Regions from separate parts of the Paenibacillus sp. HWE-109 genome, predicted to be linked through region 1. Evidence: riboswitches for the same ligand, from Rfam matches in the RefSeq annotation. Region 1 holds a riboswitch; each other region holds the start of a gene.

Region 1 (3,207 bases):
GATCGGGTAACCTTTGGTTATGATGCTCATTCGCCTGTGTTGAAAGACATGTCTTTCACCATTGAGCCCCGAACGATCACAGCCTTGGTGGGGCCTTCTGGCAGCGGGAAGAGTACCGTAACCCGCCTCATTGCCCGCTTCTGGGATGTAGATCAGGGGTCGATCAGCATTGGCGGGCAATCGCTCCGTGATGCCGATCCAGAGAAACTTTTCAAGCATATTTCGATGGTATTCCAAGATGTGTATCTGTTCCAGGATACCATCGGCAATAACATCCGAATCGGGAATATGGAAGCTACTCAGGAAGAGGTAGAAGAAGCAGCCAAGCGTACGTGCTGCCACGAATTCATCTCCCAATTGCCACAAGGTTATGACACGCCGGTGGGAGAAGGTGGCTCCACGCTATCAGGCGGGGAGAAGCAGCGACTTTCCATTGCGCGCGCATTATTGAAAGATGCCCCGATCGTGCTGCTTGACGAAGCGACGGCCTCGCTCGATCCCGAGAACGAATCCGCTGTGCAGCAGGCCATTAATGAGTTGGTTGCGAATAAAACTCTGATTATCATCGCCCACCGCCTAAAAACCATTCAAAACGCAGACAGCATTCTAGTGCTGGATCAAGGTCAGCTTGTTCAAAGAGGCACGCATAGCGAGCTAATCTCGCAGAATGGTATTTATGCGAATCTATGGAATTTGCAGCAGGATTCTGATGGTTGGCAAGTGAAGTAGCGGAAGATGTGCAGCTTTTTTGCTCCTCCTCCTAAGCTAAACAGGAAAAGCTCCTGCTATTTTATCGATTTCCGCCTGAAAAGTTGGATTACATGGAAAAGCTCCCTCTACTTCTGATGAATGCTCGCTGAATTGCGATATTCTCAGAAGATAGAGGGAGTTTTTCCCGTTAGATGGCGGAATAGAGTGGTTTTGACAAAAATAGCAGGAGGAATTCCTGTTAATAGTTTTGTAGATATCACAGAATATAGCCCTGCGCGATAGTAAGGATAGTCCATCTTCACTTGTACTTGCTGCACAAACCCGGAATCCGTAAGGGATTCAACGACAAACAAGCCTAAGTAGCGGAAGATGTGCAGTTTTTTTGCTTCTCCTCCTAAGCTAACAGGAAAAGCTCCCGCTATTTTATCGATTTCCGCCTGAAAAGTTGGATTAAATGGAAAAGCTCCCTCTACTTCTGATGAATGCTCGCTGAATTGCGATATTCTCAGAAAATAGAGGGAGTTTTTCCCGTTAGATGGCGGAATAGAGTGGTTTTGACAAAAATAGCAGGAGGAATTCCTGTTAAATTAGTTTTGTAGATATCACAGAATATTGCCCTGCGCGATAGTAGGGATAGTCCATCTTCACTTGTACTTGCTGCACGAACCCGGAATCCGTAAGGGATTCAACGACAAACAAGCCTAAGTCGAGCGAGGCCGAAACGCCGCCTCCGGTAAAGAGATTTCCGTCTTTGACAAGGCGTGTTTCGATAACCTCCGCACAGTAAGGGGCTAATAATTCATAAGCTGATGGATTGGTTGTGGCCTTCTTGCCTTTAAGAAAACCGGCTGCCCCAAGCAGCAATGCGCCTGTGCAGACAGAAACTTTGTAAGTCGCGGCAGATGCAGTTTGGAGCCATGCGATAAAGTCAGCATCATATCGTAGTTGACGGGTTGCAAATCCACCGGGGACAAATACCAAACCATAACCGGAAAGATCGGGAGAGACACGATTAGCTTTCATTGTTAACCCGCGATCATCGGTTATTTCCTCTTGCATGGCACAGAAGTCCCAGGAAACATCAGCTTTTGCCCCCAGTATCCGCAGCCAAGTAATTGCTTCATAGAACCCTGTGAAGTCTAGCGTTGTTACACCATCAAACAAAACGAAGGCAATTTTCATAGTGATGCACCTGACCTTTCTATTGTCCATAAAACAAAAAAAGCACTTGATCTGTGATCAAATACTTTGCCCAGGCGTACGGCTGTCTGCAATGTGCTCCCTCATGGTACCCCATGTTTACGCCAGTTACACATCGGTTCAATTACAAGTATTTTACAATTGTTATCCTAAAACTTCAATCTCATTTTTCGAACGAACAGCAAGACTTATTCCTGTGTTATCCCCATATGAATGGAAGAGGAGTTTGCACTCAGGCGAATAGGAGTTTACAGGGAGGAGGGGGTCCATGCATGAAATCCGTATTAAAATTGGAATTAGAAGAAGCGAAGGTCATGATAGAAGCGGGTATTGAAGCAGCAAGAGCGGCCGGCACAGCGGAGACGATCTGCATTGTCGATGATGGCGGGTACTTGATTGCGTTGGAACGAATGAATGGCGCTCGGAATACGAGTCCGGACATGGCGATTGCCAAAGCCTTCACCGCCAGCGGTCACAGGCGTTCGACGCATTTATTCACGCAGCCTGGGGGGCCGGCGACGATACATGGGGAAGCTTTTGGCATACATGCGATGATGCCGGGCAAGTTTGCTATTTTCGTTGGCGGCATTCCTATTGTGGTTAATGGAACTGTCATCGGGGGTGTCGGTGTCAGCGGAGGGGCCGGGGAAGATGATATTGCTGTTGGTGTTGCTGCACTGAAGGCGCTGCAGCGTCATTTGGGGAATTCTTATACGGTTCTAACGGAGCCGGATATCAAAAAGTAAGCGATTTAACGAGCCCCAAAGGGGCTGCTTTCAAGTAGATATAACTACTTAAAGGCAGCCCTGATTTTTATCCCAGTAGACCTCTTACATATTGAATGGTGGCATCCAAATTATCATCGGAGACCATCTCTAACGAAATATCAACGCCTGGCTTGGCTTGATGAAGCTTGTCCAGAAAGGATTTTGTTTGGAAAATACCATGCCCTGAGCGCACGGCCTCGAGTGTATCACTTTGCACGTTAACATCCTTCAAATGAGCAAGAACGATCCGGTCTCCGAAGGCAGCAAAAGCTTGATCGAGAAATGCTTCCTGCGATTCAATTGCCGCGATCGGGAGCAAGTTGACCGGATCAAAGACGACGCCCAGATTGCTGGAGGGAACTTCTTCCAGAATCCGTGCCATTTTTGCACTGCTGGACAGTGTATGTGTGGCAACAGGCTCCAAACCGATGAAAACACCCCAGCGTTCCGCTTCCTCTGCTAGTTCCTCGACGGTTTGTTTAAGTGTCGTCCAGCCAATATCTTCATAACGCTCAGCATCGTGAGCGAG
Region 2 (3,207 bases), 3.5 Mb from region 1:
AGGGAATACCGCTTTATCAATCGCTGCAGCCCAAGCTTTGCGCGTCAAAATCATACCACCACGTGGTCCGCGAAGCGTTTTGTGCGTTGTTGTTGTAACGAAATGCGCGTGCGGCACTGGGTTCGGGTGCAAACCAGCAGCAACCAGACCTGCGATATGCGCCATATCGACGAAGAACAATGCGCCTACATCGTTAGCGATGGATGCCAAAGCTTCGAAATCAATCGTACGCGGGTAAGCACTTGCGCCAGCTACAAGCATGCGAGGCTTATGTTTGAATGCCGCTTTGCGAACATCGTCGTAGTCGATGCGGAAATCTTTTTCGCTTACGCCGTAAGCGACGAAGTTGTAAAGAATACCGGAAGCATTCACCGGGCTGCCATGCGTCAAGTGACCGCCATGTGCAAGGTTCATACCAAGCACCGTGTCGCCAGGGTTCAGAGCTGCCAAGTAAACAGCCATGTTCGCTTGTGCGCCGGAGTGCGGTTGAACGTTCGCGTGTTCAGCACCGAAAAGCTCTTTCGCACGGTCGCGAGCGATATCTTCCACGATGTCTACGTACTCACAGCCGCCATAGTATCTTTTGCCTGGGTAGCCTTCTGCATATTTGTTCGTAAGTACAGTACCCATTGCTTCAAGAACAGCTTGGCTTACGATGTTCTCAGAAGCGATCAGCTCGATTTTGTCGCGTTGACGGCCAAGCTCAAGGTTCATTGCTTCTACGATTTTCGGATCTTGTTTGTTCAGAAAACTTGTCATGGGAAATTCCTCCTAGAAAATAGTCATATCTGTTTAATCATCATTCACCGAGGGAATAAGTTAACAATCCGCATCTGGTGCGGCTGTCTGGTATAGCTGCTCAGCTGTATCTGCCGAATAAACAGCTCGGATACCGCCAATCAATTTGGGCCGTGTGAACGCCATTGTCACATAAGCATGACCAAGGTTTCGCACTGGCGGCCTTGCAGGAACAGCGACACGACGCAGATGCATCCCAATCAGGGTACTGCCAATATCGATACCCGCATGGGCCTGAATCGTCTCCACAACCACGGGCTTCGCGAAGTGGCGATAGGCATAAGAGGCCATGGAGCCACCGGCTTTGGGAACCGGGATCACGGATACAGGCTCAAGCTGCGGCGTTAGCAGCAACAGCTCTTCTTCAATAACGAGAGCACGATTCAGATGTTCGCAGCATTGAAAAGCAACATGCAGCCCGAATTCGCGGCTAATGCGCTGCACCGTGTCATAAATCGGCTTCGCCGCATCCAGCGTACCCGACGTGCCAATCCGATGCCCGAGGATTTCACTCGTGCTCGTACCGATGACCAGAATATGACCTGGCCGCAGGCTGCCTACTTGGATCAACTCTCGAAGATTCGTTTCCAAACCTTCAGCAACATGGTGAAGTATGGAATCTGTCATGATGGCGCCCGCTCCTACGCTTGAACCGTGAAGCGATCTTCGATGCTTTGCACTTTATTAATGCGGTTCTGGTGGCGAACACCTTGGGAAAACTCGGTTTCCAACCAGATTTTCACGATTTCCTCGGCTACGCCGGGGCCGATAACGCGTTCCCCTAACGCAAGCACATTCGTGTCATTATGCTCACGCGTTGCTTTCGCCGAAAATAGATCATGGACAAGCGCACAACGGATACCCGGCACCTTATTCGCGGCAATCGACATCCCGATGCCCGTCCCGCAAATGAGAATTCCTTTATCAGCACCGCCGGAAACGACTTGCTCACAAACTTGAAGCGCATAGTCGGGATAATCCACCGAATCTGCACAGCTGCAGCCATAATCAATAACCTGATGGCCTAATGATTCAATAAAAGGAATGATTACATCTTTCAAACGATAGCCTGCATGATCCGCACCTAAGGCAATTTTCATGAATAGAACGCTCCTCATCTTCTTCGAATTCGACCATCCTATTATATCCCAAAGCGCGCTAAAAACGAAAAAAAGAGCGGACACGCTAGAATAAGCGCGTTGCTCTTTTGCCCAGGCGACCGGCCGTATAGCTCAATGCTCCATTGTGGTTGCTCCCACTCGTCGCCAGTTACATTGAGTCTTGATTGATAGGTCTATTTTACCGCATTCCGGCTTAGGTGTAAAGATGTATCCGTATTTCCTACGTGCGGATTTTCTTAACCAATTTATCCAAGCTGCTGCTGATCTCTTCCGCCGTTTGCCGATAAACCTCCAGAGGTCCGCCGAACGGATCGGATATGTCATAGTCAGGGATTTCCTGCTCGAGCTGGTAGATCCGACTTCTTTCCTCCACAGAAACGGCTTGCGAAAGAGCCTGCTTGAGCTGAACCTCGGTCACGAGGCGCTCTCTCTCTTCAATCGCTTGCCGAACACGAGTATCGTCTTCCACATACTCTTTGAGCGTAAACGTCTTCTCCATCGCATCAGGAAACCGCTGAATGACGGTCCTTTTGTGCCCCATGGTCATGGTTAAAATAAGGTCGGCCCACTGTACTTCCGACTCCTGAATCGCTAGCGATGACAGCGAATCCTTGAAGCCCGCTTCCTGCAGAAGCGATGCGCTGTTCCGAGAAATAGGACCGCCGGATATGGCCGATACCCCTGCTGAACGAACCTCCGCCGCAAGCCCTTCTTGGTGCACCCGAATACGCAGCAAACCTTCTGCTAATGGACTGCGGCACGTATTTCCTGTACATACAAATAGAATTCGCAACTTGAAATCCCTCCCTTAAAGCTTCTATATCTTCATTGTATCATAGCAAAAACTTGATCCCAAACGCCAATAAAATCAGCCCGCCGAAAGCTTCGCCATACTCACCGACCCAGCCGCTCACCCGTCTGCCAACCAGTAAGCCTGCAATCGATAGCAGTCCGCCAAAAAGACCGAAAATAAGTACTGTCAGTACAATATCTGTAGCAAACATGCCCAGCGATACCCCAACGGAGAACGAATCTATACTGACGCTAAGCGAGAAAATCATTAACCCCCATAACGTTCTATGATCAAAGGCGGTCGCTTCTTCTCCGCGAATCGAACTATACACCATATGTGAGCCTAGTAGAATAAGCAGGCATCCCCCTGCCGCAGTAGCTACATTACCAAGGAGCAACGAGACATATTGTCCCATGAACATCCCCATAAGAGGCATAATAATGTGAAATAGTCCAATCACGAGGCTAATTTTCAAAATATCCAGCAAACGAATCC
Region 3 (3,207 bases), 990 kb from region 1:
ATCGGTAAACAGCTTAATGAACCGGTTTCCCGGGAAGTGATGGAAATTATCTGCAACCGTTTTTAACAAAATAAAGACGGAAGGATCCTTGATACACTCCCGCAGAAGCAACCTGGAGAACGACTCCGCTTTAAGCAAACTGTCACTGTCCCCCGTCAAAGCGGGCTTCACTGCCGACTCCGTTCGATTCAGGGCATCCCACAGTAAATCTTCCAACAGCATGTGCTTATTTTTGTAGTAATGATACACAGTTCCGTAGCCGAGCTCTGCCTTTACCGCAACATCGCGTATTTCCAATTGAATGCCTTTTTCCAAATATACTTCCGCAGCCGCTTGCATAATTTGGTCCATCCGCATCTCCCGGATCGCGTCATTTTGTTCTTTGGTACGTGGTGACATGGCTCCTCCTTTTTTAGACCTGCTGTAATGTCAATTTAAAACAATATACATCATTTAGCTGTAAGGATCAAGTACTTCAACTTTAATTAGTGACAAATTAATGATGAAATGAACGGATATTCGAATAGGCCATTACAATTCCATATTCGTTTGCAGCTTCAATAACTTGCTCATCACGCAACGAATTACCGCTTTGGACCAGGTACCTCACTCCACTCTGAACAGCCCGGTCAATATTATCACGGAAAGGCAGAAAAGCGTCAGAAGTATATGAAACTTCTTTTAAGCCTGTTAACCAATTTTGTTTCTCTGCCTTCGCAAGTCGTTCAGGTACCCTATTAAAATATTGTTTCCATTGCTTTTCTTCGGCAGGTGTAAAGTCCTCATTCGTCCAACCATCAATGGCATTATTTACTTCAGTACGGGATATTCCGGCACGGAAAACCATTTGTTGTGCGATTGGATGTTGTCTTAACCACCAATTATCAGCTTTTTCAGCTGCAAGTCGCGTACAATGAATTCGTGATTGTTGCCCTGCACCAATTCCAATGGTTTGTCCGTCAAGCGCAAAACAAACAGAGTTTGATTGTGTGTATTTGAGGGTGATCATTGCAACGAGAAGATCCCTTTTAGAGTTATCAGGAATTATTCGCTGCTTGGTTACAATGTTATTGAAGATTTCTACCGATATCGCTGCATCATTTCTTTCTTGTTCCATTGTAATACCGTAGACTGATCTTTGTTCGATTGGATTGGGTACATAATCAGGATCGATCTCTAAAATGAGATAATTTCCGTTCTTTTTCTTTTTTAAAAGTATCAGAGCATCCTCGTCATATCCTGGTGCAACAATGATATCGGAGACCTCTTTTTTGAGTAAATTCGCTACTGTTACATCAACTTTATCACTAAAAGCCGCACAATCACCAAACGAAGACATCCGATCCGCCCCTCTGGCTCTTGCGTAAGCGCTGGCCAATGGGGATAGCTCTAAGCCTTCAACAAAATAAGATTTAACAAGCGAGTCACACAACGGAGAATATACAGCTGCACCAGCTGGGCTTACATGCTTAAAGGATGCTGCTGCCGGTAGACCGATACTTTGTCTAAGTTCTCGAACTAGTTGGAAAGCGTTTAATGCATCTAAAAAGTTAATGTAACTTGCCTCGCCATTTAAGATCTTTATAGGTAGTTTTTCTCCAGAATAAATCTTTGCCTTCTTTTGATGTGGATTCATTCCATACCGCAGATTAATATCTTCCATTCAAAAAACCCCTCTCAGAAAATAAAAAAAGTATTCAGACTTTAGTCCAAATACTTTGCCCAGGCGTACGGCTGCTATTCTGCGTGCTCCCTCATGGTTCACCATGTTCGCGCCAGTAACACACAGATTAATTCTTAAGACAATTTTACACAATGGAGTCATTATTTACAATGCATATGGATGCTCATGTTGTTCCAATTCTCTTGGTTATTCAATTAAGACGACTCCGTCTGAAGACGGAGCTGCATTTCATCCGTCGGATGGTTCAGGCACGCTAATCCATCCCATATAATGAAATCGATAAGATGCAAAAGGAATCGATTTCACTATAAAGGAGATATATGTATATGATGAAAAACAAACGAAAAAATAAAGATGTCGGAATTTATGGCTTAACTGCAAAGTGGTACGATAAGAATTCTCGCAAAAGTCGAATGACTCAAATGCAAGATTACGCGAATGAAGTTGCAGCTTTAGTCGGCACAAATGCACATATTTTGGAAGTTGCGCCTGGGCCGGGTTATTTGTCGATTGAACTCGCCAAGAAAGGGTTTAACGTTACAGGAGTCGAGATAAGCGCAGACTTTGTGAAAATAGAAAAAAATAATGCAAAAGAAGCAAATGTCTCCGTTGATTTTAAGGAAGGTAACGCATCTAATCTACCATCCGAAGATAACTTTTTTGATTTTATTGTTTGCAGTGCTGCATTCAAGAACTTTAAGGATCCGTCAAAGGCGCTGTGTGAAATGCATCGAGTGCTGAAAGAAGGTGGAACATCCCTAATCATCGACATGAATCATGAGGCAACCTCTGAAGATATTAACAATGAGATTAAACAGACAGGAATGAAAGGATTTGACAAGCATTTTGTGAAATTCGCATTTAAAACTTTCCTAAAACAAGGTGCGTACACAATAAAAGATTTTGAATCACTTTTAAACGAAACACCATTTAAGAACTACCATATCAAAAAAGAGGGCATTAGTTTATTTGTCTATCTTTATAAATAGACCGGGAAAGAAGGATCCTTTTGGGGCGTCGACGATGATTCAACAGCTCCCATTAACTGCAAAGCGCAGTTTTTTTCTTGTCACTCATGCACCTACTGATGTCTCTGCTCGCACCTTTTTCATCGAGGCCGTTATGGTAGCAAGAACCAGCAGAAATCCGCAAATGATGATGCCTGTTGAAGGGACGTTGCCAAGCAGGATGTAATCAAAAACAGCTGTTATAACAGGCTCCAAACAAAACACAATCGCTACAACAACCGATGACAGTTTTCTCTGTCCAATCGATTGCAATAGGTTGGAAAATATAGAAACAATGACGATCATAAACGCAATTGCTGCAATTGTATGGACATCTCTAGGTATTATTTGTGCAGAGAACCATTCAGAATGAAACAGTCCGTAATACACGGCAACCAAACCAAAATAGAATGCCGAACCCGCTACGGTAAGAAAAGAAACCTGAATGACCGAAGTTTGTTCCTTTTGCAATAACTGATTCATAATTACAATTGTATAGGCATACCCAATCATACC
Region 4 (3,207 bases), 1.1 Mb from region 1:
GGATTGAATGGGGCGGTGAACTGGATACTGTTCATGATAATGAACGCATTCGCGACGAATTGTCCTCCGTTATTTACGGGATATGGAATTACATCAAAAATTCCGGTCAATTCGACAGCGACAATCTCACGCTCGAATGGATCGGTTCCTTGCCAGGCAAGCGGGAATATCGTCGTTTCGTTGGGGACTACGTGCTGAATCAGAACGATGTTATCGCCCAGGAACTGTTCGCTGACCGCGTTGCTTTCGGCGGTTGGTCCATTGACCTGCATCCGCCGCAAGGCATGTATGCCACTGTGAGCGGCTCGAAACATATGCATATGGATGGCAGCTACCATATTCCTTTCCGCTCGCTCTACTCCGTCAACGTGACGAATATGTTGATGGCAGGACGCAATATCAGCGCGTCCCACGTGGCCTTCGGCACTACGCGCGTCATGGCAACCTGCGCTGTCATCGGCGAAGCCGCCGGCACGGGAGCCGCTCTTTGCGCGGCGAAGGGCATCTCGCCTCGCGAGCTGCACGACGGCCACCTGGGCGAGCTGCAGCAAACGCTGCTGCGCCAGGACGCTGCTGTGCTCGGCCTGAAGAACGCGGATGCAGCCGATCTCGTGCGCAGCGCGGCCGCCGTGAGCGCATCCAGCACGCTGACCCAGCTTGCGCTGGAGCAATCTGCGTCTAGCCTGGCATTGGATACGCACATCGCTTTACTCTTGCCGGTAGATCCATTCATAGAAGGCGTAGAACTGCTCTTAGACGCTTCGGAAGCTACTGAGCTGACTGTTGAGCTTTGGAGCACAGGAAAGCCGCAGAACTACGTTCCTGCTAGTCTGGTGAGTTCCATCCAAGTTGCTGTCCCGCAAGGATCACAGCAATGGGTGACGGCTCCGCTTGCGTGGCACCCGGAAACGGCACAGAATGCTTTTATTATTCTGAAAAGCAATCCCGCTGTTTCTGTTCATCAATCCGCCCAACCGCAAACTGGGGTCCATTCATTCGCCTACGGCAGCGAGAAGTCGGCTGATTTCGGCGATATGCATCATCACCAGCCCGTGGTAGACTGGCGTCAGTACCAATTCGTTCGAAGCCCGATCTGCTTCCGCTTGCTCTCGCCTACGGAGGCATTTGCACCAGATAAAGCTTCTGATGGCTATAAGCGTCCTTATGGCGGACCTCATGCTTGGTCATCAACTTCCTTACAAGTCTCCAAGCCCGAATGGCTTGAAGTGAGTTGGACAGAGGCTGTCCATATCCAGAGCGTGCATCTCACATTCAATGATGATGTCAATGAGGATTTAATTAACTTGCATCATCATCGAACAGAATTTGAAATCATTCCGGAACTGGTCAAATCTTATAAATTGCAAGCCTTCAAGAGTGGCGAGTGGACGACCGTAGCAGAAGGAACTAACAATCACACTCGGCATCATGTTCATGCGCTGACAGCCCCTGTGACAACGGATCGAATCCGTGTTCTTATTGAGGCTACGAATGGCTCTGAGCGAGCTGAGATCGTGGAAATTCGCTGCTACAGTTAATCTGGATGCTCTAGATGCTAAGCTTGCGTTTTACAGGGCAGACGATTATGATAAATATAATTGAAAGTTAATGTGTAACTGGCGGAACATGGATATCCATGGGGAAGCACATTGATGCATATGCCGTACGCCTGGGCAGAGGTAAGGGGAGTTATCCCCTTGCCTCTTTGTGTTTTTATCATCCATTCGAAGGGTTGTGGCAAGATGAATTCTGACAAATTGTTATTGGACGGTACCCGCGTTGCCCGTCAGATCCAACAAGATTTAGCCATTAGAGTCAGCCAATTAGCGGCAAAAGGCATCCAGCCCTGTCTGGTTACCATCCTGGTTGGTGATGATCCGTCTTCGGAAACCTATGTGCGCATGAAAGGCAATGCCTGCCGTCGTTTGGGGATTCAATCCAGACGCATTCATCTCGCGCAAACGACGACAACGGAAGAACTTATTGCTGTCATCCATGAAATGAACCAAGATTCCTACGTTCATGGCATTCTCTTGCAGCATCCGGTTCCGCCTCAAATTGACGAAAGAGCCGCCTTTGAAGCCATTAGTATTCATAAAGATGTGGATGGCGTTACGATGCTGGGCTTTGCGCAAAATGCTTTTGGCGAAGCCAGCTTTCCTTCCTGTACCCCTGCGGCGATCCTAGCCATATTGGAAGATTATCAAATCCCTATCGAAGGCAAGCATGCCGTCGTTATTGGCCGCAGCCCAATTCTTGGCAAGCCTGTTTCCCTAATGCTTTTGAACCGAAACGCAACGGTCACCATCTGTCATTCCAGGACAGTCGGTCTCGATCATATCGTTGGATTAGCAGATATTCTCGTTGCTGCAGTAGGCAAACCAGCCTTTGTTCAAGGATCTTGGATCAAAGAAGGCGCCATTGTGATTGATGCCGGATACAATGCAGGGAATATCGGCGATGTCGATTATGAGGCTTGTCTCACGAAGTCGAGTGCGATTACACCTGTTCCAGGCGGCGTAGGTCCGGTAACCATAGCCATGCTGCTCAAGCACACCGTGGATGCGGCCGAAAAGGTAGGCCAGTAACCATCGTGCGACATTATTTTCTTTTTAAAATAGGTCTTAATAACCCTTGTTTAACCTAACATGGTGTGTTATATTAAAAGTGCGACAAATCAAGGTTTTCACTTCAAAAAGTTGACATAGGAGTGATGAAAATGGGCCAAAAATCCATTCAAATCTCGCAAGGTGAAGAAGTTATTCGCGTAGAGATGACTGTTAAGGAAGCGCTTGCTTTAACTGGAGCCAAATTTAGTCAGAACCACAAGCTAGAAACAGATGCCATCAAGAAGCTAAAACAAACATTGGAAGACAAGCTGCTCACTCCCAACCATTAATTGTATAGATCTATTCGGCTTATCGCCCTGACTGACGATGTCTATCGTCTGGCAGGGCTTTTATTTTTTTATCGTATCAAATTCCTTCGAATGCTCATAATAATCTCGCACTCCCAAAACGTACATCAAGAGGTGAAATACAATGTCTGAAGGTCATAAACAGCAAGGACAAGGCAGCAAAAACACTACAACACGCACACAGGATCAGAAAAGCGGAAAAGGTCATAAATAAGCACACAATGAGGAGGTCAACCCATGCTAGATCAGCTAGAAAGTAATTACGATTGCGCCAATGCTGGTTCTGACCT

Evidence for each region. A riboswitch is a leader RNA that binds a small molecule or an ion and turns the genes downstream of it on or off. The one in region 1 is predicted to bind ZMP and ZTP.
Region 2: linked by a shared signal. The riboswitch ahead of rpiB (ribose 5-phosphate isomerase B) and the one ahead of LOZ80_RS16520 (DJ-1/PfpI family protein) in region 1 are both predicted to bind ZMP and ZTP.
Region 3: linked by a shared signal. The riboswitch ahead of LOZ80_RS11680 (phosphoribosylaminoimidazolecarboxamide formyltransferase) and the one ahead of LOZ80_RS16520 (DJ-1/PfpI family protein) in region 1 are both predicted to bind ZMP and ZTP.
Region 4: linked by a shared signal. The riboswitch ahead of LOZ80_RS21230 (bifunctional 5,10-methylenetetrahydrofolate dehydrogenase/5,10-methenyltetrahydrofolate cyclohydrolase) and the one ahead of LOZ80_RS16520 (DJ-1/PfpI family protein) in region 1 are both predicted to bind ZMP and ZTP.

What each region holds. Positions count from the first base shown of each region.
Region 1 is NZ_CP091881.1:3,873,399-3,876,605, reverse strand. Features, by position in the region: gene LOZ80_RS16525 (ABC transporter ATP-binding protein) at 1-729, shown strand, start outside; gene LOZ80_RS16520 (DJ-1/PfpI family protein) at 1,294-1,893, opposite strand; ZMP/ZTP riboswitch at 1,955-2,033, opposite strand; gene LOZ80_RS16515 (GlcG/HbpS family heme-binding protein) at 2,184-2,657, shown strand; gene LOZ80_RS16510 (sugar phosphate isomerase/epimerase family protein) at 2,725-3,207, opposite strand, start outside.
Region 2 is NZ_CP091881.1:7,384,582-7,387,788, reverse strand. Features, by position in the region: gene glyA (serine hydroxymethyltransferase) at 1-759, opposite strand, end outside; gene LOZ80_RS31710 (TIGR01440 family protein) at 820-1,425, opposite strand; gene rpiB (ribose 5-phosphate isomerase B) at 1,440-1,898, opposite strand; ZMP/ZTP riboswitch at 2,001-2,081, opposite strand; gene LOZ80_RS31700 (low molecular weight protein arginine phosphatase) at 2,140-2,712, opposite strand; gene LOZ80_RS31695 (manganese efflux pump MntP) at 2,753-3,207, opposite strand, start outside.
Region 3 is NZ_CP091881.1:2,882,080-2,885,286, reverse strand. Features, by position in the region: gene LOZ80_RS11685 (TetR/AcrR family transcriptional regulator) at 1-399, opposite strand, end outside; gene LOZ80_RS11680 (phosphoribosylaminoimidazolecarboxamide formyltransferase) at 497-1,663, opposite strand; ZMP/ZTP riboswitch at 1,714-1,793, opposite strand; gene LOZ80_RS11675 (class I SAM-dependent methyltransferase) at 2,011-2,673, shown strand; gene LOZ80_RS11670 (DMT family transporter) at 2,758-3,207, opposite strand, start outside.
Region 4 is NZ_CP091881.1:4,990,494-4,993,700, forward strand. Features, by position in the region: gene LOZ80_RS21225 (FAD-dependent oxidoreductase) at 1-1,538, shown strand, start outside; ZMP/ZTP riboswitch at 1,603-1,682, shown strand; gene LOZ80_RS21230 (bifunctional 5,10-methylenetetrahydrofolate dehydrogenase/5,10-methenyltetrahydrofolate cyclohydrolase) at 1,743-2,588, shown strand; gene LOZ80_RS21235 (hypothetical protein) at 2,720-2,899, shown strand; gene LOZ80_RS21240 (DUF2524 domain-containing protein) at 3,155-3,207, shown strand, end outside.